DNA from 3 places in the Paenibacillus sp. SN-8-1 genome. Region 2 is predicted to be linked to each of the others. Evidence: riboswitches for the same ligand, from Rfam matches in the RefSeq annotation. Region 2 holds a riboswitch; each other region holds the start of a gene.

Region 1 (7,958 bases), 180 kb from region 2:
GCCCATCCGCCAAACTCATCAATCGTGAACAGCTTAAGATCCTTGAAGGTGTCCTTATACTTCTCCTTCACACTGTCCAACGTCGGACGGTAGAAATTTTCGGCTGCGATCTTCTGGCCTTCTTCAGAGTACAGGTACTTCAAGTAAGCCTCTGCCACTTCACGTGTACCCTTCTTGTCTACATTTTTATCAACTACAGCTACAGGCGGCTCTGCCAGAATACTTTCGGATGGATATACAATATCCAGTTTGCCAGGACCTAGCTCCTTCATGGACAGCAGGGCTTCGTTCTCCCAAGCAATGAGTACGTCGCCGATCTCACGTTCCACAAAGGTTGTTGTTGCACCACGAGCTCCCGTATCCAGGACAGGTACATGCTGATACAGCTTCTGAACAAATTCCTTCGCTTTGTTCTGATCATTATTGTTATGATGGAGGGCATAACCCCAAGCGGCCAGATAGTTCCAGCGCGCTCCACCAGAAGTCTTAGGATTCGGTGTAATGACTTTGATATCCCCTTTAATCAGGTCATCCCAGTCCTTGATTCCTTTCGGATTGCCTTTGCGCACCAGAAAGACAATAGTTGACGTATAAGGCGAGCTGTTCTTTTCAAACTTGCTCTGCCAACCTTTATTAATGAGACCTTTCTTCTCAATAGCATCAATGTCGTAACCCAGCGCCAAGGTGACTACGTCGGCTTTCAAACCATCGATAACCGCCCGTCCCTGCTTGCCTGAGCCCCCATGAGATTGCTTGATCGTAACCTTCTGGCCTTTCTCTTTCTCCCAGTAGGCGGAGAATGCCTTGTTGTAATTTTCATAGAGTTCACGGGTTGGATCATAGGATACATTCAGCAGCTCCACGCTATTATCGCTTTTCCCTGAGCTTGATCCGCATGCGGCCGTCACCATAGACATAGCCAACACCAGACTGACAACAATCCCCTTTTTCAAACCTCTCCTCATTCCTATCACTCCCCTTTAATTGAATTCTTATCTCTGAAAATGATCCCGTTCATGCGTCATCTGCTCATTCATAGAAGTTTCTGTGAACGACAAAGAAACGCTGTAGTGCCCCGTGTCAAACCGAGCGGCTGCTCGTGCCTGCCAAGTCCTCTAGAGCGTTTCTCCATCTTTAACTACCTGGAAGCTAAATTTAAAATTAATCCTACCTGTTTAGTAAGTTATGTTTGTTATTTTAATTGTATGCCGCGTATATTGTCAAACCTTTTTTGCGTCACTTCGCTAAAATATTTCACCGTCCAAACACACAGCAAAAAACCAGAGCAGGGAAAACCCTGCTCTGGTTTTTTGCGTGCGAATTTATAGTTATAATTTCATCTGTCTAACGCGGGCTCGAACTACAGAATCTGAAACACGCGGTCTACTTGCCCGCCTAGCAAAGTTCAAGATCTTTCGCTATCATGGACCCACCGAGCAAGCGTCAGTGTAGACAATTACAGGAGCGCCAAGCGAAAATCAGACAGCTCTACTATCGGGTAGAAGTCCGATTAGCTTTGAGCTGGCCTGGCCAGCGCGATGCAGACTGGCTTGCTAAGGCTTAGCTCATGCCCGGTCTCCCGCGGGATGCCTGTCTCGGCATCGAGACGAAAGCTGACCAGGTTATCGCTGTATTGATGGGCCGCCAGCAGATAGCCGCCGGGAACAATCAGGAAATGGCGCGGTCCTTCGCCACCGCTGGATACCCAATGAGGATCAGATAGCTTACCGCTCTCTTGGTCAATACAGTAACGCACAATGCTGTCATGACCGCGGTTCGAGCCATACAGGAAGCGTCCACATGGGGACACAGCCACTTCCGCACTGGTGGTCTCTGCCGTGAAGTCTTCCGGGATCGTTGATATATGCTGGAGAATCCCCAAGTCCCCCCGGGGCTCATCCATAGAATAAGCGGTCACCGTATTGTTCAGCTCATTAATTCCGTAAGCCCACTGACCTGAAGGATGAATTTTGAAGTGTCTTGGACCTGAGCCTGGCGGCAATTTGATCTCCTTATGTGTCACAAGCTTGCCGTCCTCGATACGGTAGATAACGATCTGATCCATGCCCAGGTCCGATACGTAAGCGAACTTCCCGTTGCGGTCCGGCACAATGGAGTGCGTGTGGGCGGCTTCCTGTCGGTCTTCACGCTGTCCCTTGCCCACATGCTTGACCCGGGAGGCTAGCTCCTTAATCGCCCCGTTCTCATCCAGGTTATAGCTGCTTACCTCTGCGCTCATATAGTTAACAACGAATAACTGCCCTTCCGGCCCTGAAGTATAAGATATGTAGCAGGGCGCAAATCCGCCTGTGGACTCACGGCTCAGTTCCCGTAGGCTTCCATCTTCCTGGTTAATTTCATACGCGGCAACTTGTCCATCCTCCAGCTCAGCAACGGAATACAGCCTCGTTCCCTCTTCGTTAACAATAACAAAAGAGGGATTCTCGATCCCGGAGGTGCTTTGAAGTAAACGAAGCTCCCCAGTCTCCTTATTTAAGGCAGCAAGATGAATTCCACTCTCCTCAGCCGAAGCATAACTGCCCACATATAACAAAGTTTCGTTGTCCTGGTTTCTGTTCGTCATATTCCACAGGTCTCCTTTTGTTCATATATAATTAGACTTCTATATTCATACTTCGTTCCCTACTAGTTCACTCTACATGATATAGGAAGGTGTCCAATTCTATATACCCGAATAGAGCAGCGTCATCTCGGTATTCCTTTCTTTTATTCAACCCTGAAGCGTTATTGTGATATAATAAAAAACAGAATTGTTCATCTATTGAAAGGGGCCTGAATTTATGCAGCTCAGTCCTACGTATCTACAAATCGCCGCCACAGCGGGCACTTTGATTATGGCCCTGCTAACTATATTCATTCGTCTCAAAGCGAGCAAAAAGCCCATAACGATCAAGAAGATTATTATGCCCCCGGTGGGTATGACGACCGGGTTCTTCATGTTCATCGTGCCTGCCGTTCGGATTCCCTGGTTATGGGGAATTGCCGCTTTTGCTGTCGGATGGTTGTTATTCTCTTACCCGCTGATCCGCAGTACCAAGTTCGAAGTCACCGAGGGTCAGGTATTCGCACAGCGTTCCCGCAGCTTTATTGTAGTTCTGCTCGGACTGCTCGCCGTTCGGATGCTGCTTCATGAATTTATCGAACAATATGTCTCCGTACCGCAGACAGGCGCCCTGTTCTTCCTGCTGGCTTACGGAATGATCCTCCGTTGGCGGTTATTCATGTGGAAGCATTACCAGACTATTCTTAAGACACAATCTCCAGTAAATCATTGAGACACGAGGCTATCCTTAATGGGTAGCCTTTTTTAGTTTTTCCACCTTTAGAATTAGCAACATTAATCCCACTTGACAAGTAGGTTTTCCACTCGCATAATCGTTATAAATTTATTATAAGAAGGAGCATGGTACGTATGACGCAACGGAAGGTTGATCATGTCGGAGTAGTGGTTCGGGATATTGAGGCATCGATCCATTTTTATACCGAGGTTCTCGGACTTGAGCTAAAGGGGACCCTTCTTCATTCCAACGGGATCTTTAAGCTGGCTTTCCTTGGGTTTGGAGGCAGCGATGAAACGGAGATTGAGCTGATTCAAGGCTACAGCGATAAGCTGCCTTCCGAAGCGACCGTGCATCACTTCGCTATTACCGTTCCGGATATTGAAGAGGAGTTTAAGCGTATTAAATCGTTCGATCATGTACAATTCATTGATTCAGAAATTACCACACTGCCTAACGGTTACCGTTATTTCTTCATCTATGGCCCGGAGAAGGAATGGATTGAGCTGTTCCAGCGCTAAGCTTAAGATCTATCTATGCAATGAACAAGGCTGGCTTGTATCCCAACATAAAAGGCCACCGTATGAAGATACGGCGGCCTTAGTTGGTATCAGATTTACTGATCGATCTGAACACCCTTCTTGAGGGACTTCATATCGGCGTTGTTATTAACGAGCAAGGGAAGCATCTTTGAACTCTTCTCCATCTCAGAAGAACATAGAGGGCAAGCAGGAGTGTAGTCAAACGCAAAATTATCCCTCATCCATCCGTTACAACTGTCATTGGTGCACGACCAAATCGGTGTGATCTCCTCAGGAATTTCTTCTAACGTTTTTTTTCGATAATTCATGATTATCCTCCTTCTGTTCCTACCTCTAAAAGAAAAAACTGCCCCTAACGCACACGTTAAGGGCAGTATGGTTTGCGTTACAGTTTTACAACGTTTTCAGCTTGCGGTCCGCGGTTGCCTTGAACAACGTTGAATTGTACGCGCTGTCCTTCGTCAAGAGTTTTGAAACCTTCGCCAGTGATTGCGCTGAAATGCACGAATACATCGTTGCCGCCTTCAACTTCGATGAAGCCAAAGCCTTTCTCAGCGTTAAACCATTTAACTGTTCCTGTTTCCATTTGGGGTAGCCTCCCTAAAAGTAAAAAAAATTAATATGCTCCTTTTTTCCATAAAAAAATTCACACATTGAAAAAAGTTCCAGCTTGTAAGTGACACTCTTTTCAATATGAGAATATCGCTCTGGGAGTCAATTAATTTAATTATAAACCTGTTTCCAGCAAAAAGCAAATACGAACCAACATGGTCTGGAAAAAATGGAATAAAAAAGGCGGCCATTTGGGATGCCAAATCGCCTGCCTTGATTCGCGCACAAAACCCGGTGCACTTCCCCGGGTCTGTGGATTAATACTTGAGTTATTATGCGGTCCAGACCTGACGATCGGAGCCCTTGGATACGAACTCGATTCGCGTAGGCGTCAGCTTGATCACTACATAATCAGGATCATTCGGTCCGTCCAGATACTGCTTGAAGTCATCTCTCCAGACTTTAGATTTCAGGCTCTCCTCACTGCTGACAGTCGCCTCGCCCTCGATCTCAACAATATCTCCCGTTCCTCCCTGCTCAAAACCAAGCAGAAGCGCGGCCTTGGGGTTGTTCTGAAGCTCTTCCACCTTATGCGTCTTCCGGTCGGTAGCCAGGTATACAGTTAGTCCCTCGTGGTAAATGGCCATGTAACGCACCTTGGGGCCACCGTTCTCGACGGTTCCAAAGGAACCAAACTTATTTGCCTTCAAGGCTTGCTCTATTTGCGATTCCAATTGCTGACGGTCCATGTCAATTGCTCCTTCCTGATTCAAAAAATGGCGCTCATCGTTAGTGTACCCACAGGCAAGTAAGATGAACCGTTCATTCCCCCATTTACTGGACAAGGTCATAGGGTGGGACTATAATACTTCTAGTAATAACTTCAAACACCCGGGGAGCTGGAATTCGGCCGGCTGAGAGTGCATCCCCAAGATGCTAACCCGTATACCTGATCTGGATAATGCCAGCGTAGGAACGAGAAATGTTTGGTAATTCCATTCTTTCATGCGCGCGAAGGCGTCCTGTCCAGGACGCCTTTTTTCCTTTGCATTACACCATTAATATGGAGTGAACTATAGTTCATTCCATTTAACAATCCGGGTTGAACGGTCAGGAACCAGGGTAGAATTTCAAAGAAGAAGGGGCGAATACAAATGAAGAAGAGAACATGGAGTCTGCTTCTGCTATGCTGTGTGATCGTACTTACAGCTGCAGGCTGCGGAACTTCAAAGCAAGGCAGCGGAAGCACTGCAACCGGCACCGAGTCAACTCCGACTGCCGAGAAGCCAAAGGAACTGAAGGATATCAAGGTCGTGCTCGACTGGACTCCAAATACGAATCATACCGGCCTTTTTGCTGCCAAGGAGCTTGGTTACTATAAAGATGCTGGACTGAATGTGGATATTATTCAGCCCGGAAGCGGGTCGGCCGATACGATGATAGCTTCCGGTGCAGCCCAGTTCGGTGTCAGCTATCAGGAGAGCATTACCCAAGGCCGTACACAGAACGTGCCGCTGGTATCCCTTGCGGCAGTTATCCAGCATAATACCTCAGGTTTTGCTGCGCCTGTCGACCGCAAGATCAAATCTCCAAAAGACTTTGAAGGAAAGAAATATGGCGGTTGGGGCTCTCCTGTCGAGGAAGCTGTGATGAAATCCATCATGGAGCTCCAGGGTGCTGATGTCTCCAAGGTTACCAATATCAATATTGGGGACGCCGATTATTTCACAGCCGTGAAGCGGGATGTTGACTTCGCCTGGATCTATTACGGCTGGACCGGCATTGAGGCACAGCTCCGCGGACAACCGCTTGATATGCTCTATGTCAAAGACTATTCAGACAAGCTTGATTATTACACACCGGTCATCGCTTCCAGCGAGAAGGTCATCGCCAGCGACCCGGAAATGGTCAAAGCCTTCATGAGCGCGACCTCCAAAGGTTATGAATATGCGATTGACCACCCCGAAGAAGCAGCCAAGATACTGCTCAAGGCCGCACCGGACCTGGACGAGAAGCTGGTTGTTGCCAGCCAGAAGTGGCTGAGCCCCCGGTACAAGGATGACGCGCCGCGTTGGGGAGAACAGAAAGAGTCCGTATGGAAGAACTATTCCGATTGGATGTATGAACGCAAGCTGCTGGATAAGCCGCTGGATGTAAGCAAAGCATTCACCAATGATTACCTGCCTGAAGCTAAGTAAGACGGGCAGTTAAAGATAGGCTCATCGCCTAAGCACTTATCCAGTTAAATAGGAAGGAAGATCAACCATGGCCAATACTCTGCTAAGTATACAAATCATTCCGAAGACCCCGGGCGGCGAAGACGTTATCCCTTATGTTGACCGGGCCATCGAGATCATTCAGGCTTCCGGTGTGAAGCATCAAGTGAACGCGCTTGAGACTACGATGGAAGGTGAACTGAGCGAACTCCTGGATATTGTGAAGAAGATGAATGAAGCCGTAATAGAGTTCGGAAGCCCAAGCATTATTTCGCAGATTAAAATTCTGTACACACCGGAAGGTGCGAGTATGGATAAGCTGACGGAGAAATACCGTCCATGAGATCCTGGTTCAAAATGGTATGGCCGCCCCTTGTGGCGGTCATCTTGTTTATTCTCGTCTGGCAGATCGCGACTTCCGTATTCGCTATTGATAAATGGGTGCTTCCGAGTCCTACCGATATTGGAAAGGAAGCAGCCGCTGATCCGGCAAATCTATGGGCCAAGACCCTATCCACTCTTCAGCTCACCCTACTCGGTCTCGTTATTGGCCTTGCTGTAGGACTTATCATTGCAATTGCACTTCATTTCATACCTATATTGAAATCAGCCCTGTATCCGCTGATCATTCTAAGTCAGAACATTCCCACGATTGCGCTGGCTCCTCTACTGGTAGTCTGGTTCGGCTTTGATCTGACGCCGAAGCTGATCATTATCACGCTGGTCTGCTTCTTCCCGGTTGCTGTCGCAACTCTTGACGGACTGTCCCGGACCGATCATGTGATGCTGAACTACATGAGGATGATTGGAGCCAGCAAAGGTCAAATTTTCAGAAAGCTGGAGCTTCCCTATGCGCTTCCTTCCATCCTATCTGGCGTGAAGATTGCATCAACCTACAGCGTGATGGGAGCCATTATTGCGGAATGGATGGGAAGCGGAACCGGCATCGGCCAGTATATGATGATGCAGAAGTCTTCCTTTCGGACAGACCGGATCTTTGTCGCCATTATGATTATTGTTGTCATGAGCCTGCTGCTGTTCACACTTATTGTACTGCTGGAGAAGTGGTTAATCCGCTATAAGCCTGAGCGGGAGAAGCATTGAGGAGGGAAGAACATGGACAAGACACAAGCTGTACAAGAACCCTCTATTCAGGTTCCTGCATTGGAGGTTCGGGGAATCAGCAAGAGCTATCGGGAGAAACGGCGGGAGCTGCCCGTTCTGAAGGACGTCTCTCTCTCCGTAGCCCCGGGTGAGTTCGTATCCATCGTCGGTCCTTCAGGCAGCGGCAAGAGCACCTTGTTCCATCTTATCGGCGGCCTGACCGAGCCGGATCAAGGCCAAATTCT
Region 2 (7,958 bases):
TGGTTCAAAGGTGTACAAAAACTGAACTAATCAATTTACTCTTGTAATAATATGTTATTTGCAAAAAAGATCCACTTTTGTGGCAGGTACTTTACTTCTTGAACTAATCTGCTGTTCGTCTTTGTAATGAAACTGCCCTATAGTTGAACAGGATGCGTGTATAGGTAACAGCCCTCTAAGTATGGACATCATTCATGTCCGTACTTAGAGAGCTGCTCGGTCTACTATGTTAGTCTGTCTACGAAGTGGCCGGAAGCGGCGTAGCCTTCCGGCAAGGCAAGCGTGGACGTGCCGCGGTCAGACCGGCACGTCCTTGCGTCCCCTGTGCATGGGCTTCCCGCACAGGGGGCAGGCCTTCGCGGCGAGGCCATGGTCCCTCGCCGCAACCCGGGTCCAGGCGATACAGCCTGGACCTTGGCACAGCCAGGCGGCGACGCTCTCCGTTCGCTTCGCCGCCGCTGAACTGCCGCTTCGGGCGTGCGAAGCGCCCGAAGATCGGCTCCCGCTGCGGGCGTAGCCCGAGCCCGCAGCCACTTCACTTCGAGCCCGCGAAGCGCTCGAAGTGGTGACCGTGCCTTCGGCTGCCTCTCCGCCGAAGGCCGAGAGCAGAAAGCGGGAGACGGCCGCTTTCTTGCCGCGGTACCTTGCGGGGGAGCTGATGATCAGCTCCTCCTTGGCGCGGGTGATCGCGACGTAGGCAAGCCGCCGCTCCTCTTCCAGGGCGGCGGTGCCTTTGGAAGCACCGCCCGCTTCGGGATAAGCGGTGTCCTTCATGCGGTCGGCCTCGATCGCCGAGCTGTGCGGCAGACTGCCTTCAATGGCGCCGATCAGCATGACGACCGGGAACTCCAGACCCTTGGACCGGTGAATGGTCATCAGAGCAACACGGTCCCCTTGTTCCCGGGATTTGTCGCTGCTCTGCTCCCGGCTCTTCTGGATCACATCACTGATGAATCCAAGGAAGCCTGCCACCGTATCAAAGCGTTCAGCCGAGGCCTCCAGCTCGTCCAGCATTTCCTTAATCATTTCCTTGTGCTGGGTCAGCAGCTTCCGCTCATCCGCCTCGACATAAGCATTGTAGAATTTCTCCCTCATTAGGGAGATGGCCGCCGCAGGCCTCATGGACGATAGGCTGCGGATCAGCTCCAGCCTGTCCTGGATCTTGGCTAACTGGAAGTCCTTCAGCCCGGACAAGGTCAGCAGATGAACTAGCGGGCCTTTCTTGGCACGAATCGATTCCTGCTGGACAATATGGGACATTCCCCGTTCCCGGTTAATATAGAGGGTCGGCAGCACACTCTCCATGGCGGTGAAGTCGCGCCGGTTGAGGCCAAGTCTTAAGTGGTCCACCATCGGAAGAACAAGGGCATTCTCATAGAGAAGTTGTCCATCTCCATACTCAATATAAGGGATTTCACGGATCATAAGCTGTTCCAGAATGGCCCGGTTGTTGCTGGTTGCCCGGTAGAGAACGGCGTAGTCCCCGTAAGTTCGCTTACCGGCCCGGACCTCATGCTCGATACGGTCCAAGGCTAGCCGCGCTTCCTCGTCACTGGAGAGCGGGCGCGTGTACATCGGCCCTGACGCACCTGATCTTACAGCCTCCAGTGTCTTACTTCTGCGGTGCTTATTGTGCCGGATCACTTCATTGCCCAGACCGACAATCCGTGTGCCGGAGCGATAATTGATATTAAGCGTGATGACTTTGGCCTTAGGGTAAGTCTTCTCGAATTCCAAAATATACTCGCTGCGGGCCCCATTAAATGAATAGATCGTCTGATCATCATCGCCAACCACCATGAGGTGATCCTGCGGGGCTGCAATCATTTTGACCAGCTCATACTGGAGATGATTCGTATCCTGAAATTCATCCACCATAATATAACGGAAGCGGTCCTGAATGGTGCGCAGCAGGGCAGGACTTCCCTTCAGCAATCGGTAGGCCAGGATCAGAACATCGTCGAAATCCATCTTCTCGTGATCGAGCTTCCACTGTTCATACTGCATAAGAATCCGCTTGGTCTCCCGCTCGGTCACACTATCTTCGGGTATGTAGGAGATATCAATCAGATTGGTCTTATACGATGAGAGCATAGACAGCAGGGTCTCTGGCTGATAAGCATCCTGGAGGCCCATCTCCCGCATCATCTGCTTGAGCAGGATGTGCTGTCTGCGGGTCTCGCTCCAGATCTCCAGTTCATTGCCCTGCCTGCGTATCAGCTGCAGGAAGTAGGAGTGGAACGTCCGTGCCTGCAGGAGGCGGATATCCTGTGGATGAATGCCGGGCAGAACGGCAATCCGGTCCCGCATCTCCTGAGCGGCTTTGCTGGAGAAGGTGAGCAGCAGGATTTCCCGCGGGTCTACACGTCTTACCGAAAGCAGGTAGCCAGTGCGGCAGATCAAGACTGAAGTTTTGCCGGACCCGGCTCCGGCCAGGGTAAGCAGCGGCCCCTTGAAATGACGTACCGCTGCAATCTGCGAGGTGTTCAGCAGAATACCGCTGGCTTCCAGCGTACGGAAATAACCCGCATCCGGATCGCTTGTGCCGACAATTTCGCGGCTGGTCCTGGCAGCGGCCATTCTGGCTTCGGGAACGCGCTGCTGAGCCGCGCCCGAGGGTATTTTATTGAAAATGGATTCTCCCATCAAATTCACCTTCATTATTCGTTAACGTAATCGAATACATATTTTAATTCAGCTTAATAGCATACCTCTATTCTTCCAAACATACAATAAGTAGAGCACTGGGAAGTGTGGCAAAAACGGAGGTTAGCCGACCAGGGTTCTGGAAAATTCAGCATTTTCGGTATATGATTGTAAATCTAGCATGGTTAAGTTAAGATGGTATATAAGTTGAATTAAGAATTACTTATAGGCAAGAGTGTGAAATGATTCTGGAGAAGCATAGCGTTCGCCTTTGCTCTCGGACTTCTACCTTTATAACCTCTATTAAGAAGTCTGAGAGCAACAGCGATCGTAAGAACATTTCACACGGCTGACTAACATGTAAATCAATAGTTCAACTTCTATACCGACAACTGCATATCAAGCGGGAGCTCAAGGTTTTGGGCTGAGAGGGTAGGAATTCCACTATCGACCGTTATACCTGATCTGGGTAATGCCAGCGGAGGAATTGAAATGGACGAAGTCTGTCTAATTCAAGAGACCTTTTATGTTAATAAAGAGGTCTTGTTATGTCCATTTACACGCTCGGCCTTTCTCGGATAAATCACAGAGGAGGCTTTTTTTGTTATGACCAAAGAGACAATTCAGCTTCAAACTTCTGCCCTGCCGGGCAGCCGCAAGGTGTATGTGGAAGGCTCGCGCCCGGATATCCGCGTGCCTATGCGCGAGATTGCACTCAGCCCCACTTCAGACAGCTATGGCAGTCATGAGAATGCGCCGGTCCGCGTGTATGATACGAGCGGCCTGTATTCCGATGCCGAGGCACAGACGGATATTAAGAAGGGGCTTCCTGAGAACCGCCGGGCCTGGATTAGGGAGCGCGGGGATGTGGAGGAGTATGAAGGAAGACAGATCAAGCCGGAGGATAACGGCTATCTAACCGACGATCCAAGGGCGAATACACAGCAGTTCCCGGATTCAGGCAGACGTCCGCTTCGGGCGAAGCCGGGCCATAATGTAACTCAGATGCACTATGCACGTAAGGGGATCATCACACCGGAGATGGAGTACATTGCGATCCGCGAGAATGTGTCAGCCGAGTTCGTGCGTGACGAAGTAGCGCGCGGCAGGGCTATCATTCCTAACAATATCAATCACCCGGAGAGCGAGCCGATGATTATCGGCCGGAATTTCCTTGTTAAGATTAATGCCAATATCGGGAACTCGGCTGTGGGCTCTTCTATTGAAGAGGAAGTGGAGAAGATGACCTGGGCGACCCGCTGGGGCGCGGACACGATTATGGACCTATCTACGGGCAAGAACATTCATACCACCCGGGAGTGGATTGTCCGCAACTCTCCTGTACCGATTGGAACCGTACCGATTTATCAAGCCTTGGAGAAGGTGAATGGCAAAGCCGAGGACCTGAGCTGGGAAGTATACCGCGATACGCTTATCGAGCAGGCCGAGCAGGGGGTAGATTACTTCACGATTCATGCTGGTGTGCTGCTGCGCTATGTCCCGCTTACGGCGAAGCGCCTGACCGGAATTGTCTCCCGCGGCGGCTCGATTATGGCGGCCTGGTGTCTGGCGCACCATCAGGAGAACTTCCTGTATACGCATTTTGAGGAAATCTGCGAGATTATGAAGGCCTATGATATCGCCTTCTCGCTTGGCGACGGCCTTCGCCCGGGCAGCATTGCGGATGCGAATGATGAAGCGCAATTTGCGGAGCTTGAGACGCTTGGGGAACTCACGAAGATTGCCTGGAAGCATGATGTGCAGGTGATGATTGAAGGACCGGGCCATGTGCCGATGCACCTGATCAAGGAGAACATGGATAAGCAGCTGGAAATTTGTGATGAGGCTCCCTTCTACACGCTCGGCCCGCTGACGACTGATATTGCGCCGGGGTATGATCACATTACTTCAGCCATCGGCGCCGCCATGATCGGGTGGTTCGGAACTGCCATGCTGTGCTATGTAACCCCGAAAGAACACCTCGGTCTGCCGAATAAAGAGGATGTAAGAGAAGGCGTTGTCACTTACAAAATAGCTGCTCACGCCGCTGATCTGGCTAAAGGCCACCCTGGCGCGCAGGACCGGGATAATGCGCTCTCCAAAGCGCGCTTTGAGTTCCGCTGGAGAGATCAGTTCCACCTCTCGCTCGATCCGGAGCGGGCGATGGAATATCATGACGAGACCCTTCCTGCAGAGGGAGCCAAGACGGCTCACTTCTGCTCCATGTGCGGCCCGAAATTCTGCAGTATGCGGATTACGCAGGATATTCGCCAGTATGCGAAGGAGAATGGACTAGATAGCGAAGCGGCAATCCAGGAGGGAATGGAAGCCAAGTCGAAGGAGTTCAAGGAGACAGGCAGCGTAATCTATAAATAAATTCAATTCATAGAAGAGCCCGAGGGGATAGTGATCCCGAGGGCTCTTTTGCTTTTTATCGTGTCGAAATATTTGATAACATCGAAGAATCCTATAAAAAGTGGCTGCAAATTCGATATAATAGATAAATAGGTTAAGAGAATAGGATTTCTGGTTCATTTCGTGACGACGGGATTGAAATAGAGTAAGGAGAGCTTCTAATGCATCCGTCTAGTCGTCTATATAAAACGCAGTTAAGATCTTTACATTTTGGGGTACGCCGTAACTACAGGAAATGCTTGGACTTTCGGCCGCTGTTGTCTCCAGATTTTTTGATTTATACCGCTTTGCGGATAAAATCCGGAGACAAAGGCGATCGCATTCGCTCCTACAGTTCCAAGCTTTCCCTCCATTACGTCTCTCCTGCATGTCACTTTTCTAACTGCGTTTTATATAGATCAATAGTCTACTAAAATATAGCAGGGAACGAGGAGGTAGCGCGGCCTTGAAGAGCAACAAATTCACTAGGATGATCATGGTGATGCTATCCGTAGTCTGCATCTCGAATGGAGCTTGGGGGATAGGCACTGCTCAGGCATCTGCCGGGGATGAGCAGATTGTCTTGCAGAAGAGTACGAATGAAGGGCAGCAGGCTGAGGACAAATCCCGTTTTTACAAAGATATAACATCGCCAAGTCTGTCAAGCGACAGCTCGGTAATGAACTTTTTGAAGGAGAATAAGGAGCTTACGGGATTAACGGATCCGCAGATGAATCTGAAGCTTATTGATAAGAGACAGGATGATGGTACCGACCAGACCCATCTTCTGTATCAGCAGCAGTATCAAGGGATTCCGGTATACGGCAAGTATATGCGGGTTCACCTTGACGAGAACAAGCAGGTCGAGGAGGTTGCGAGCCGTACTGAGCCAGAAGCGGCGGTTATGCCGGACCATCTCACAGCATCCATCAGCGCAAGTCAAGCTGTAGCGATCCTCAAGCAGTGGATTGAAGATCAGGAGGGGACGAAGATTAGCTGGAGTCCTGTGAATCTTGGTCAGAAGGCGCTTAATACCTCGGCACCCACGGCCAAGCTAATTATCTATCCAGCCGAACAAGGATACCGTCTCGCTTACGAGGTAGACGTGAACTACCTTATGCCCCATCCCGGTAAATGGACAGCCTATGTCGATGCCGAGAACGGCACTATTCTTAATGAATACAGCACTTCCTATCAGGCAAGAAGCATGAATCCGTCCAATATGACGACGGGTGTCAGTACAGGATTCAACGGGGATACGAAATCGCTAAATATTTATAAAGAGCCTTCCACGAGCAGATATCAGCTGCTGGATATCACCAAGCCAATGTGGCAGATGTACACGGATACCGATCGTGGTGTATTCACCTTTGCTTATAACGGAACGGATAGCTCTGGCAGCATTTACTATAAGAATGTTGAAAGTTCTACTACGACTTTTACGGATCGTCAGGCTGTAGACGCTCACTTTAACGCGGGCAAGGTCTATGACTATTATTACAACAAGTTTGGGAGAAACAGCATAAGTGCTCAAGGCAATTCTATTATCTCGATTGTCCATATTCCTGATCTATGGAGCACTACCAATCAAGGCGGAGCCTGGGATAATGCCGCGTGGTTCGGGGGGTACATGCTGTACGGGGATGGAAGCGGGTCCTCTAGAGGAGGATTTGACTGCTTGTCCTGCGGACTGGATGTTGTTGCCCATGAAATGACGCATGGCGTGACTGAGAAGACGGCGAATCTGGAATATCAGAATCAATCCGGCGCGCTCAATGAGTCCTTTTCCGATCTGCTGGGCGCATTAATTGAATCAAATTATGATCCCGGCGATACCAAGTGGTGGTTAATCGGCGAAGACTTAAGGCTGGATCACCGGGCACTGCGGAATATGAAGACTCCGGGGGATCCGGCCGTTCTCTCACCCCAGCCGGATCAAATGAGCAAGTATGTGTACCTCCCCAATGACAGTACCCATGATAATGGGGGCGTGCATACGAACAGCGGGATCCCCAATCGTGCCGGTTACCTCATGGTGGCCAATCTGGAGCCGCTTCTGGGTACAGCTGGCGCCAAGGATGCAGTTGCTTCCATGGCTTATGACGTATTAACGAATTATCTTGTGCCTAACTCGAATTTCGTGGATGCGGCGAACGGGTATGAAAGTGCCGCACAGAATTATGTGAAGGCTCATCCTGAATATCAGTATACTAGACAACAGATTATCCAGGCGGTGACAAGCGCCTGGAATTCGGTAGGCATTCAGGCTGCGGATACCGCGGCCCCTGCCTTTGCCCAGGGATATCCGCGTATAGGAACGGTGACCGATGTGTCGGCTGAAGTGGTTCTGAATGTGGATGAAGCGTCCAAGGTATATGCCAAGGTTCAGCCGGCTTCTGATCCCGCACCAACCCTAGTGGATCTCAAGAAGTCCGCTTCCCAGTACATTGCCGCCTACCAGGATCTTACGCTGACCTTCGGCAATCTGAATCCCCAGACGTCCTATGCTGTCTATCTGGCAGCCTACGATACGACGGGGAACGTAAGCAGCGTTCCGGTGAAGGTGTCGTTTGTGACTAAGCAGCAGGTTAAGCCTGTAGATACGACAGCGCCAGTATTTGCGAGTGGTTATCCAAAAGCAGGCGTCGTAACGGACAACTCTCTTCATATGTTGGTGAAGACGGATGAGAACGCGTCTGTATATGCCCTGCCTGTTCCGGCAGGTCAGTCCAAGCCGACCCTTGAAGCACTGCAGCAGCTTGCGCCTTCGAATGTATCAGCGGGTCAGGAGGCGGATCTGTATTTCGATAAGCTCAGTCCGGATCAGGATTACATGATTTATTTCCTGGCCAAGGATACGGCTGGTAATGTTCAGGCAAGTGTTACTGGAGTACCTGTTCATACGGCGGCTCAGTATG
Region 3 (7,958 bases), 610 kb from region 2:
GATATTCAGAACGACTGCCCCAGACATCTGCGCTACATCGGAGACTTCTTCGTGAGAGTCCGCCATGAACGGCGAGGCACCGAGTGCCAGCAGCCCGTTGGCCGAGAAGTTGGCCACGACAATGTTCGTAATGTTGTGAATCAGGGGGTTCTGCTCCCGTACTTTGGATAAATAACTCATGGTAAGTCCTCCTTAGGATTAAGTGCGCGGACAGCGCCGACCGGGAGTCCCGGTCTATAGGTTAACAAAAGCATCCTGAGCCTTTACGCCGGTCTGCTTAAGCAGCCGATTGTCCATCAGCCATTTCTCCACCCGGGCCCATGAATCCGGATCCTGATAGCCGAAGGCTTTGTCTCCCGCGTCCATAAGCGGCAGCAGAATATGCAGGCTCTGGCTCTCAATATCCGCATCCAGCGGGGAAGTGCTGTCTTCGTGCTTCATCAGGATGTTCAGAGCATCCTGCGGGTGTTCGCTGACATAGCGCTGGCCTTCCGCCGCGGCTTTCATGAACCTCTTCAGCTCATCCTGCTTATTCGCGAGCCCCGATTCACTTGCAACGAGGACAAGCTCGTAATAGTCCGGCACACCGAATTTGGTGGGATCTATGGAAGTGACCGGATGCCCTTCCTTCTGAAGCAGAAGCTGTTCATGGTTGATGAAGCCGCCAATTAACCCGTTCACTTGTCCGGTGGACAGGGCTGGAATCAGGTCGAAGCCGACGTCGACCAGCTTCACGGAATCGGGATCTCCGCCATCTTGCTTGACCATTGTACGTACCATGGCTTCATAGAGCGGAATGGAGGAGAAGCCCACCGTACGGCCGGCAAGGTCCTTGGGGCGCGTGATGCCACTGTCCCCAGCTACCATCAGGTGGTTCAGGGGATGTCTGACCACGGCTCCAATCGACTTAACAGGAATCTGCTCTCCCCGGGCCATCAAGACCTGAGGCTGGTAGCTGAGAGCCAGGTCAACTTTGCCGGCGGCAGTCAGCTTTAGCGCATCATTCGTATCGGCGGGCATTTGGATATCGACATCCAGGCCTTCGGCGGCGAAGTAGCCTTTCTCCTTGGCTGCGTACAAAAAGGAATGAACCGCGTTCGGGTACCAGTCCAGCATGATGCTGAGTTTTTGCAGCGGCTTTGCCTTGGGAGAGGCTGATGAATTGGCCACTTGCTGCCCGGTACCTGAACCGGAGCTGCATCCGCCAAGCACCCACAGGAGGGAGAGCAGCAGAAGGGAAAGTTTAATGGATTTGTGCATGAATATAACCTCTTTTCAGTGTAGTTATATGGAATGAACTAAAGAGATTAACGTAGGTAGTATTGCTATTTCTGTGAAATCAGCAGGGAGCGGGCGTATGTAATCCTTAGTTCAATCGATATATTTAAGTATTCCGCTTACGGGTACTCTTACGACCCGTCAGGGCAGCAAAGCCGCCCCGGCTGAGAATGGCCCTCTCTATGAGCGCTACGCCCAGGAACAGGGCCAAGCCAAGCAAGGACAATAGGAGTACAGCCGCGAATAGATTATCGCTTTGCAGATTCCCTGCCATTCGGCGGCTGTAGTAGCCAAGCCCGCTGCTTCCGCCGAGCCATTCTCCGATGGTGGCTCCGATGACACAATAGACCACGGAGAGCTTTAGGCCCGAGAAGAAGGAAGGTAGTGCAAGTGGAATCTGCAGCCTGAGCAGCAGCTGAAGCCGATTCGCGCCCATTGTGCGCAGCAGATCACTGTAGCCTTGTCCTCCAGTTCGCAGTCCATCATAAGCCCCCACCACGATGGGGAAGAAGGCGGTGAGTATGACCACGGCAACCTTGCTCCAGATCGAGTAGCCGAACCACATGATGAAGATGGGAGACAAGGCAATAAGCGGGAGAGTCTGGCTGATAATGACAAAGGGATACACGGCTCTCTCCACCGTGCGGGACATATGCATCCAGGTGCCAAGGCCGGTTCCGAGCAGGACAGACAGGGCGAATCCGAGCGCCGCTTCACCCAGCGTGACCGGCAGGTGCGTACCCAGCAGCAGCGTCCGGTTATGAATCAGGGCCGCCGCGATGGAGCTCGGAGCCGGCACAATAAAAGCGGGAACAGCTCCGCCGCGGACAAGCCATTCCCATAGGATCATAATTAAGGTGAGCAGCAGCAGGAACGGGCCGTAGCCCCGAAGCAGCTTGTGAAGGTTATGGACGAAGGCTGTCATCGGAATACATCTCCTGTCAGTCGCTGCTCAAGTTCCATTCGGAGCTCCAGGAACCGCGCCGTGGCATGCACTCCGGGCTGACGGGGACGCGGGAGATCTACGATTATCTCCTCCAGAGCGCCTCCTCCGCGCGGCATGAGCAGAATCCGGTCGCTCAGCAGGAGGGCTTCCTCTAGATCATGCGTGATGAACAGGATAGTTCGCTGCAGCTCTCCCCACAGACTTAGCAGCCAGTGATGCATCTCCCGCTTGGTCAATGCATCGAGCGCCCCGAATGGCTCATCGAGCAGCATCAGGTCGCCGCCTGCGGCAAGCGTCCGAAGAAAGGCGGCCCGCTGCCGCATCCCCCCTGACAGCTCATGGGGATAGGCATCCGCCCAGCGGCCGAGGCCGAACCGTTCAAGCATATCCGTGACGAAGGCAAGCTGCTCCGGTCCGCCCGCCCGGTTCTTCTTCAGCTCCCAGGGCAGCAGGCAGTTATCCCTGACGGTTCTCCATGGCAGCAGCAGGTCCTGCTGCGGCATATAGGAGATGGCACCGAGACGCTTTGACACCTCGCCGCCCGTCCAGCTGATGACTCCGTCTGTCGGCTCAAGCAGGCCGGCAATCAGCCTGAACAGTGTGCTTTTGCCACAACCGCTTGGGCCGATGAGGGATACAAATTCCCCCTGATGGACCTTCAGGGACAGATGATCAATAATTGGCGTCCGTCCAGACACGGAGGAGGACTCATAAGAGTAAGACAGATGATTCAGAGATAATAATGGCTTTATAAAGATGACCTCCTGTACAAACAAATTCCTTTTGAAGAATACCTAAAAAGGCCCTTCATTCCGTAAAAGGATGAAGGGCCTTAGCCTTGTTCAGTTCATGAACCAAAACAATAATTCATAGGCGCTTCACTTCCCTACGCTGGTATGATCCAGATCAGGTTCCAAGGGTCCGAAGTGGTTGCTTCGTCTCAGCCGGCAGGCTCCCCTAGTGAAATACAAATGTATGAGGTTTTCTTCAGTTGACAATTAACGCATTAAATATACCACAATTCGGAAGAAGCTCAAATACCCGCTCAACTTCCATTACTTGTTCTTGGCGTACAGCCAGTTGTAATAAGACGCATGCTTAATTTCATCGGTCATGATCTCGAATATCCAGTCGCGGTACTGCGGGTCAATATTTAAATAAATCGTACGGTATTTCTCAAATGCTTTTAGTTCCCCCATGAGTGCCTTTTCGATCCCTTCCAGATAACTTGCGGGTAACGCTTCCGCCGGTTCATTCTGTCCTGCTGGAGGAGCCATGCCCGTTAACTGGGTGTACAGGGTGCGGAACATTTTCCGATGCTTTCTTTCATCATTACGGATACTGATAATAACGTCCTTCTCCTGCTGAGTAGGAGCCATTTTTATAAGAGCGTCATAGAATAGCTCATCATTCCGTTCGCCCTGGATCGATTCCCTGATAAGCTGAATTACCATGTCACTGTTACGGGAATAGGTCAAGGAACGAAAAGCTGCAGGGTGGGGAATCACAAAAGGTTGATAATACATAATCAATCACACCGCCTCATTCAAAATAGTTCTTACGTTGTGCTTCAGCGTATTCACATCTGGGCGGAGGGGTGCACCTCCTGAAGATGCTGTCATATGATGAAGTAGGATAGATTTAAAGATAAGGTGGTCCAGATATGGATGATGAGAACAGTAAAATTATAATAACTACGATAGTGGTAGTTGTTATTTTCACCGCTTTCGCAATGGGACTCGGTAAAGCAGGTGAGGAGGCTGGAACTACAATTATAGTGTAAATTTTGGGGGAGAGGTCCGTGAGGAATAACAGTAACGGCGGAAATGGGACTAAGAGCAGTAATGGCAATGGCAGCAATGGGAAAAAGAAGAACAATCCCTCCGCCAGATTATCCCCCCAACAGATCGCAGTGGTTGTCGGTTTGCTTACGAATGTGCTCGAAGTTAACTCCGTTCTGCTTGACAAAGACCAAAGAGTGGAGATCTTATTGGTAGGGTCCATTAGAAGGAAGACGAAGGCAGATCGAATTGCAGATGAGCTCGGGAATGTCAGTGTGGGTGATCTGCTGGATGCTCTTATTCGCAAAAACACCTGATCCACGGATCGGAGCAAAGGGACTGGTACAAGCTGCTGCTTGGGTAGAACAAAATTTGGCTTCATCCTCCTGTGAATCAGATATGAAATAAGACCCTCTGCGGGTAAGCCGCAAGGAGGGTCTTTAGGTTGCCGTCAAAGTTAGCAGCCAGGCTCAGGTATGGAAGTATGCACAGCTGGACGGTCGCCTCGTTCCAGCGCACGGCTCCAGCCTGTCAGCAGTACCGCGGCCAGCACCATCAAGGCCCCGACCCAGGTTGTATGAATCAGACCGAGCTTCTCGGTGACGATGCCGCCCAGATAAGCTCCAAGCGCAATGCCTGCATTGAAAGCGGCGATATTTAGCGCAGAGGCAACATCTATCCCTTTCGGTACATACCGCTCGGCCAGCGTCAGAACGAAGATCTGCAGACCAGGCACATTCATGAAAGCGAAGAGGCCCATGAATAGAACCGTGATCAGGCCCGCAGCCTTGAAGGGTGCTGTGAACATCAGAATGAACAAGATCAGGGCTTGGGCAGCGAACATGTAGAACAGGGCGGAGATCGGGTTCCGGTTCGCCGCTTTGCCGCCGATCACATTGCCTATAGCAATAGCGATGCCGTAGAGCAGGAGCAGGAAGGCGACGGTTCCTTCCTTGAACCCGGTGATGTCATGCAGCAGCGGGGACAAGTAGGTGAAGACAACAAAGGTCCCGCCATAGCCGAGTGCCGTAATGGTGAAGGAGAGCAGTAGACGTCCATTGGTAATCAGCTTCAGCTGCTCTCTTGCGGGCGTCCGGGTTCCTGAGCGAAGACCCGCCGGAACAAGGATCACATTGGCGATGAAGGCAATAATACCAACAACAGCAATGGCCACGAACGCGGCCCGCCATCCGAGCTGCTGGCCGATCCATGTCCCCAGCGGGACCCCGGTAACGGTGGCAATGGTCAGGCCTGAGAACATGATCGAGATCGCGCTCGCTCTGCGGTTCTCCGGCACAAGGTCAGCGGCAATCGTAGAGCCGATCGACATAAATACCCCGTGGGCAAGCGCGGAGATAACCCGCGCGGTAAGCAGCAGTGCAATACTGCTTGAGACTGCGGCAAGGCTGTTGCCCGCGATAAAGACCAGCATAATCCACATCAGCAGCGTCTTGCGCGGTACGCCGGAGGTCAAAGAAGTTAGTACAGGTGCGCCGAAGGTGACTCCGAGCGCATATAGGGTAACGGTCAGCCCGGCAAGGGTGACCGAGATGTGCAGATTATCTGCGATTAGAGGCAGCAGCCCTACGCTGATGAACTCCGTCGTTCCAATAGCAAAAGCGCTAATTGCCAGTGCTAGAAGCGCGAAAGTGCTTCTTTTTTTATCTAAAGACATTTCATCCACTCCTAAGTATAGTCATTGCCAAACGGCAAATGTTATTATGTATGAACTGGATTGAAATGAACAGTACGTACTTTCAAGTTATATAGTCACCAAAAAGTAACTATTGGAGGAATAAAGGATGGAAGCCCGCAAGAAATATAATATTTCAATAGAAGCGACCCTGGAGGTTATTGGAGGGAAGTGGAAATGTGTGATCCTGTGCCACTTGACGCATGGCAAGAGACGGACAAGCGAGCTTAAGCAGCTTATGCCAGGCATTACCCAGAAGATGCTGACTCAGCAGCTCAGAGAGCTGGTGAGCGATGGGATCGTGAATCGTATCAGCTATAATGAGGTTCCCCCTAGGGTTGAATACGAGCTCACCGAGTATGGCTGGAGCTTGAAGGGGATTCTTGATTCCCTCTGTTCTTGGGGAGAGAAGCATATTATTAAAGAGTACGGAGATAAGTCGGCGGTGCTTGAGGATAGTATTTTGAATAAATGAACCGGGTCCGCTATGTTGCGGGGCTCCTCACATCTGGAATAAGCCCTCTCTCCACCATTAGGTGAAGGAGGGCTTATATGCTTGCTGATGAGCCTTACGGATCAATGGTTAATGCCGCATTTGTTCAGGATGAACGAAATTTGGTTCTCCAGCCGATTGAGGGTCTCCTGCTGCTCTTCGGTCTGTATTCCCTGTGCGCGCAAGGAAGCGAGCTCCTGCTTAAGCTGATGCAGATCGTCTCCCGCACTCGCACAGTTGTAGCTGCTCTCAAGATTATCAATCATGGCGAATCCTCCATTCGGGCCTAAAGTATACCTCCCTATTATGGAGAATTTCACTGCTCTTATTCGTATCTGATCGTCAAAAGCAGGTAAATGAACTGATTCTTCTTAGATCAACCCCGAAAAAGATCCAGCGTCCCCCGAGAAATCTATAGCCCGATACGGAGGTACGTCCGACAAAGATCGGATAGAACCAGTATTGATCCCTATTCGTCTGCCAAATGTAGGTGAACCGGAACAGACAGCCGGATATTGCCCCAGGGTCAACTGCGAAAGCAGAGACCTGCTGCTGAGGAATAAAGGGTGGGGGAGGTGATGTGGGCGGTTGTTGAGCTCCGGGACCTTGCGGTCCGGGTGTAAAGGATCCGGGAGGTCCGAATGGACCTGGGGGGCCAAAGGGTCCTTGTGATCCCTGCGGGTTCTGCTGAGGGTTAAACGGTCCTGGTGGTGGATTAAATCCCATAGTTATTTCACTCCTTCTAGGTAGTGGGCTAATGTAATGTATGTAGGAGGACTCAGATTGGGGTGGGCTAATGCACCGGGTTGATGCAAGTTTATTCATTGTTCCAGTATCCCGCCTTCATGGATCAATTCCGGGGTGGAATTTGAAAGATAGCTGTCTAAGCAGGTACACTGTCATTAACTATGATGATTAGGAGTGTGAAATAGCTTGAGTTTGTGGGAAGCGTTTGTGGCCCTGATTCTGGGGCTTGTTGAGGGGATAACTGAATTTGCACCGGTGTCCTCTACGGGTCATATGATTATTGTGGATGATTTCCTATTCCAGACGAACAAAATGTTCTCTCCCGAGGTAGCCGTAACGTTCAAAATTGTCATTCAGCTTGGCTCTATCCTCGCGGTTGTCGTGCTTATGCGGGACCGGTTCCTGAATTTGCTGGGTTTGAAGAAAATTCCCGGTCAGACGACCACCGGGCCGCGTCTTAATCTCGGACAAGTTATCGTAGCCCTGATTCCTGCGGGGGTACTGTATCTGTTATTAGATGATTTGGTCGATACTTATTTGTTCTCCACCCAGACGGTGGTCATTGGGCTCGTGCTTGGAGCGATTCTGATGATTATAGCCGACCGGTTCGGACCTCGTGAACCGAAGACCGTGTCTGTGGATCAAATTACATATAAGCAGGCTTTCATTGTGGGTCTGATTCAGTGTCTATCCATGTGGCCCGGATTCTCACGCTCCGGTTCCACCATATCGGGAGGTGTCCTGCTCGGAATGAAGCACCGGACTGCAGCCGACTTCACCTTCATTATGGCGGTTCCGATCATGGCAGGAGTGAGCTTCTTCTCCTTGCTTAAGAATTGGGACTCGATTACGTCTGAGGTCATTCCTTTTATCATCGTGGGCTTCATCAGTGCTTTCGTCTTCGCGCTGATCTCCATCCGGTTCTTCCTGAAGCTGATCAATCGGATTAAGCTGGTTCCTTTTGCGCTGTACCGTATTGTACTTGCCGCACTTATATATTTCGTGTTCCTACTCCCGATT

The links. A riboswitch is a leader RNA that binds a small molecule or an ion and turns the genes downstream of it on or off. The one in region 2 is predicted to bind thiamine pyrophosphate.
Region 1: another riboswitch for thiamine pyrophosphate. It lies ahead of ACRRNK_RS02575 (ABC transporter substrate-binding protein); the one in region 2 lies ahead of thiC (phosphomethylpyrimidine synthase ThiC).
Region 3: another riboswitch for thiamine pyrophosphate. It lies ahead of ACRRNK_RS21305 (ABC transporter ATP-binding protein); the one in region 2 lies ahead of thiC (phosphomethylpyrimidine synthase ThiC).

What each region holds. Positions count from the first base shown of each region.
Region 1 is NZ_CP194782.1:523,712-531,669, reverse strand. It holds gene ACRRNK_RS02610 (sulfate ABC transporter substrate-binding protein) at 1-917, opposite strand, end outside; gene ACRRNK_RS02605 (lactonase family protein) at 1,511-2,584, opposite strand; gene ACRRNK_RS02600 (CcdC family protein) at 2,802-3,296, shown strand; gene ACRRNK_RS02595 (VOC family protein) at 3,434-3,820, shown strand; gene ACRRNK_RS02590 (cold-shock protein) at 3,916-4,149, opposite strand; gene ACRRNK_RS02585 (cold-shock protein) at 4,227-4,427, opposite strand; gene ACRRNK_RS02580 (pyridoxamine 5'-phosphate oxidase family protein) at 4,726-5,142, opposite strand; TPP riboswitch at 5,276-5,386, shown strand; gene ACRRNK_RS02575 (ABC transporter substrate-binding protein) at 5,548-6,591, shown strand; gene ACRRNK_RS02570 (thiamine-binding protein) at 6,659-6,952, shown strand; gene ACRRNK_RS02565 (ABC transporter permease) at 6,949-7,713, shown strand; gene ACRRNK_RS02560 (ABC transporter ATP-binding protein) at 7,726-7,958, shown strand, end outside.
Region 2 is NZ_CP194782.1:344,800-352,757, forward strand. It holds gene ACRRNK_RS01790 (amidohydrolase family protein) at 1-30, shown strand, start outside; gene ACRRNK_RS01795 (UvrD-helicase domain-containing protein) at 298-2,646, opposite strand; TPP riboswitch at 3,040-3,150, shown strand; gene thiC (phosphomethylpyrimidine synthase ThiC) at 3,253-5,022, shown strand; gene ACRRNK_RS01805 (hypothetical protein) at 5,265-5,414, opposite strand; gene ACRRNK_RS01810 (M4 family metallopeptidase) at 5,507-7,958, shown strand, end outside.
Region 3 is NZ_CP194782.1:4,345,871-4,353,828, reverse strand. It holds gene thiM (hydroxyethylthiazole kinase) at 1-180, opposite strand, end outside; gene ACRRNK_RS21315 (ABC transporter substrate-binding protein) at 235-1,260, opposite strand; gene ACRRNK_RS21310 (ABC transporter permease) at 1,385-2,203, opposite strand; gene ACRRNK_RS21305 (ABC transporter ATP-binding protein) at 2,200-2,922, opposite strand; TPP riboswitch at 3,091-3,193, opposite strand; gene ACRRNK_RS21300 (ferritin-like domain-containing protein) at 3,280-3,750, opposite strand; gene ACRRNK_RS21295 (hypothetical protein) at 4,026-4,322, shown strand; gene ACRRNK_RS21290 (MFS transporter) at 4,463-5,680, opposite strand; gene ACRRNK_RS21285 (winged helix-turn-helix transcriptional regulator) at 5,808-6,173, shown strand; gene ACRRNK_RS21280 (DUF2524 domain-containing protein) at 6,275-6,457, opposite strand; gene ACRRNK_RS21275 (undecaprenyl-diphosphate phosphatase) at 7,125-7,958, shown strand, end outside.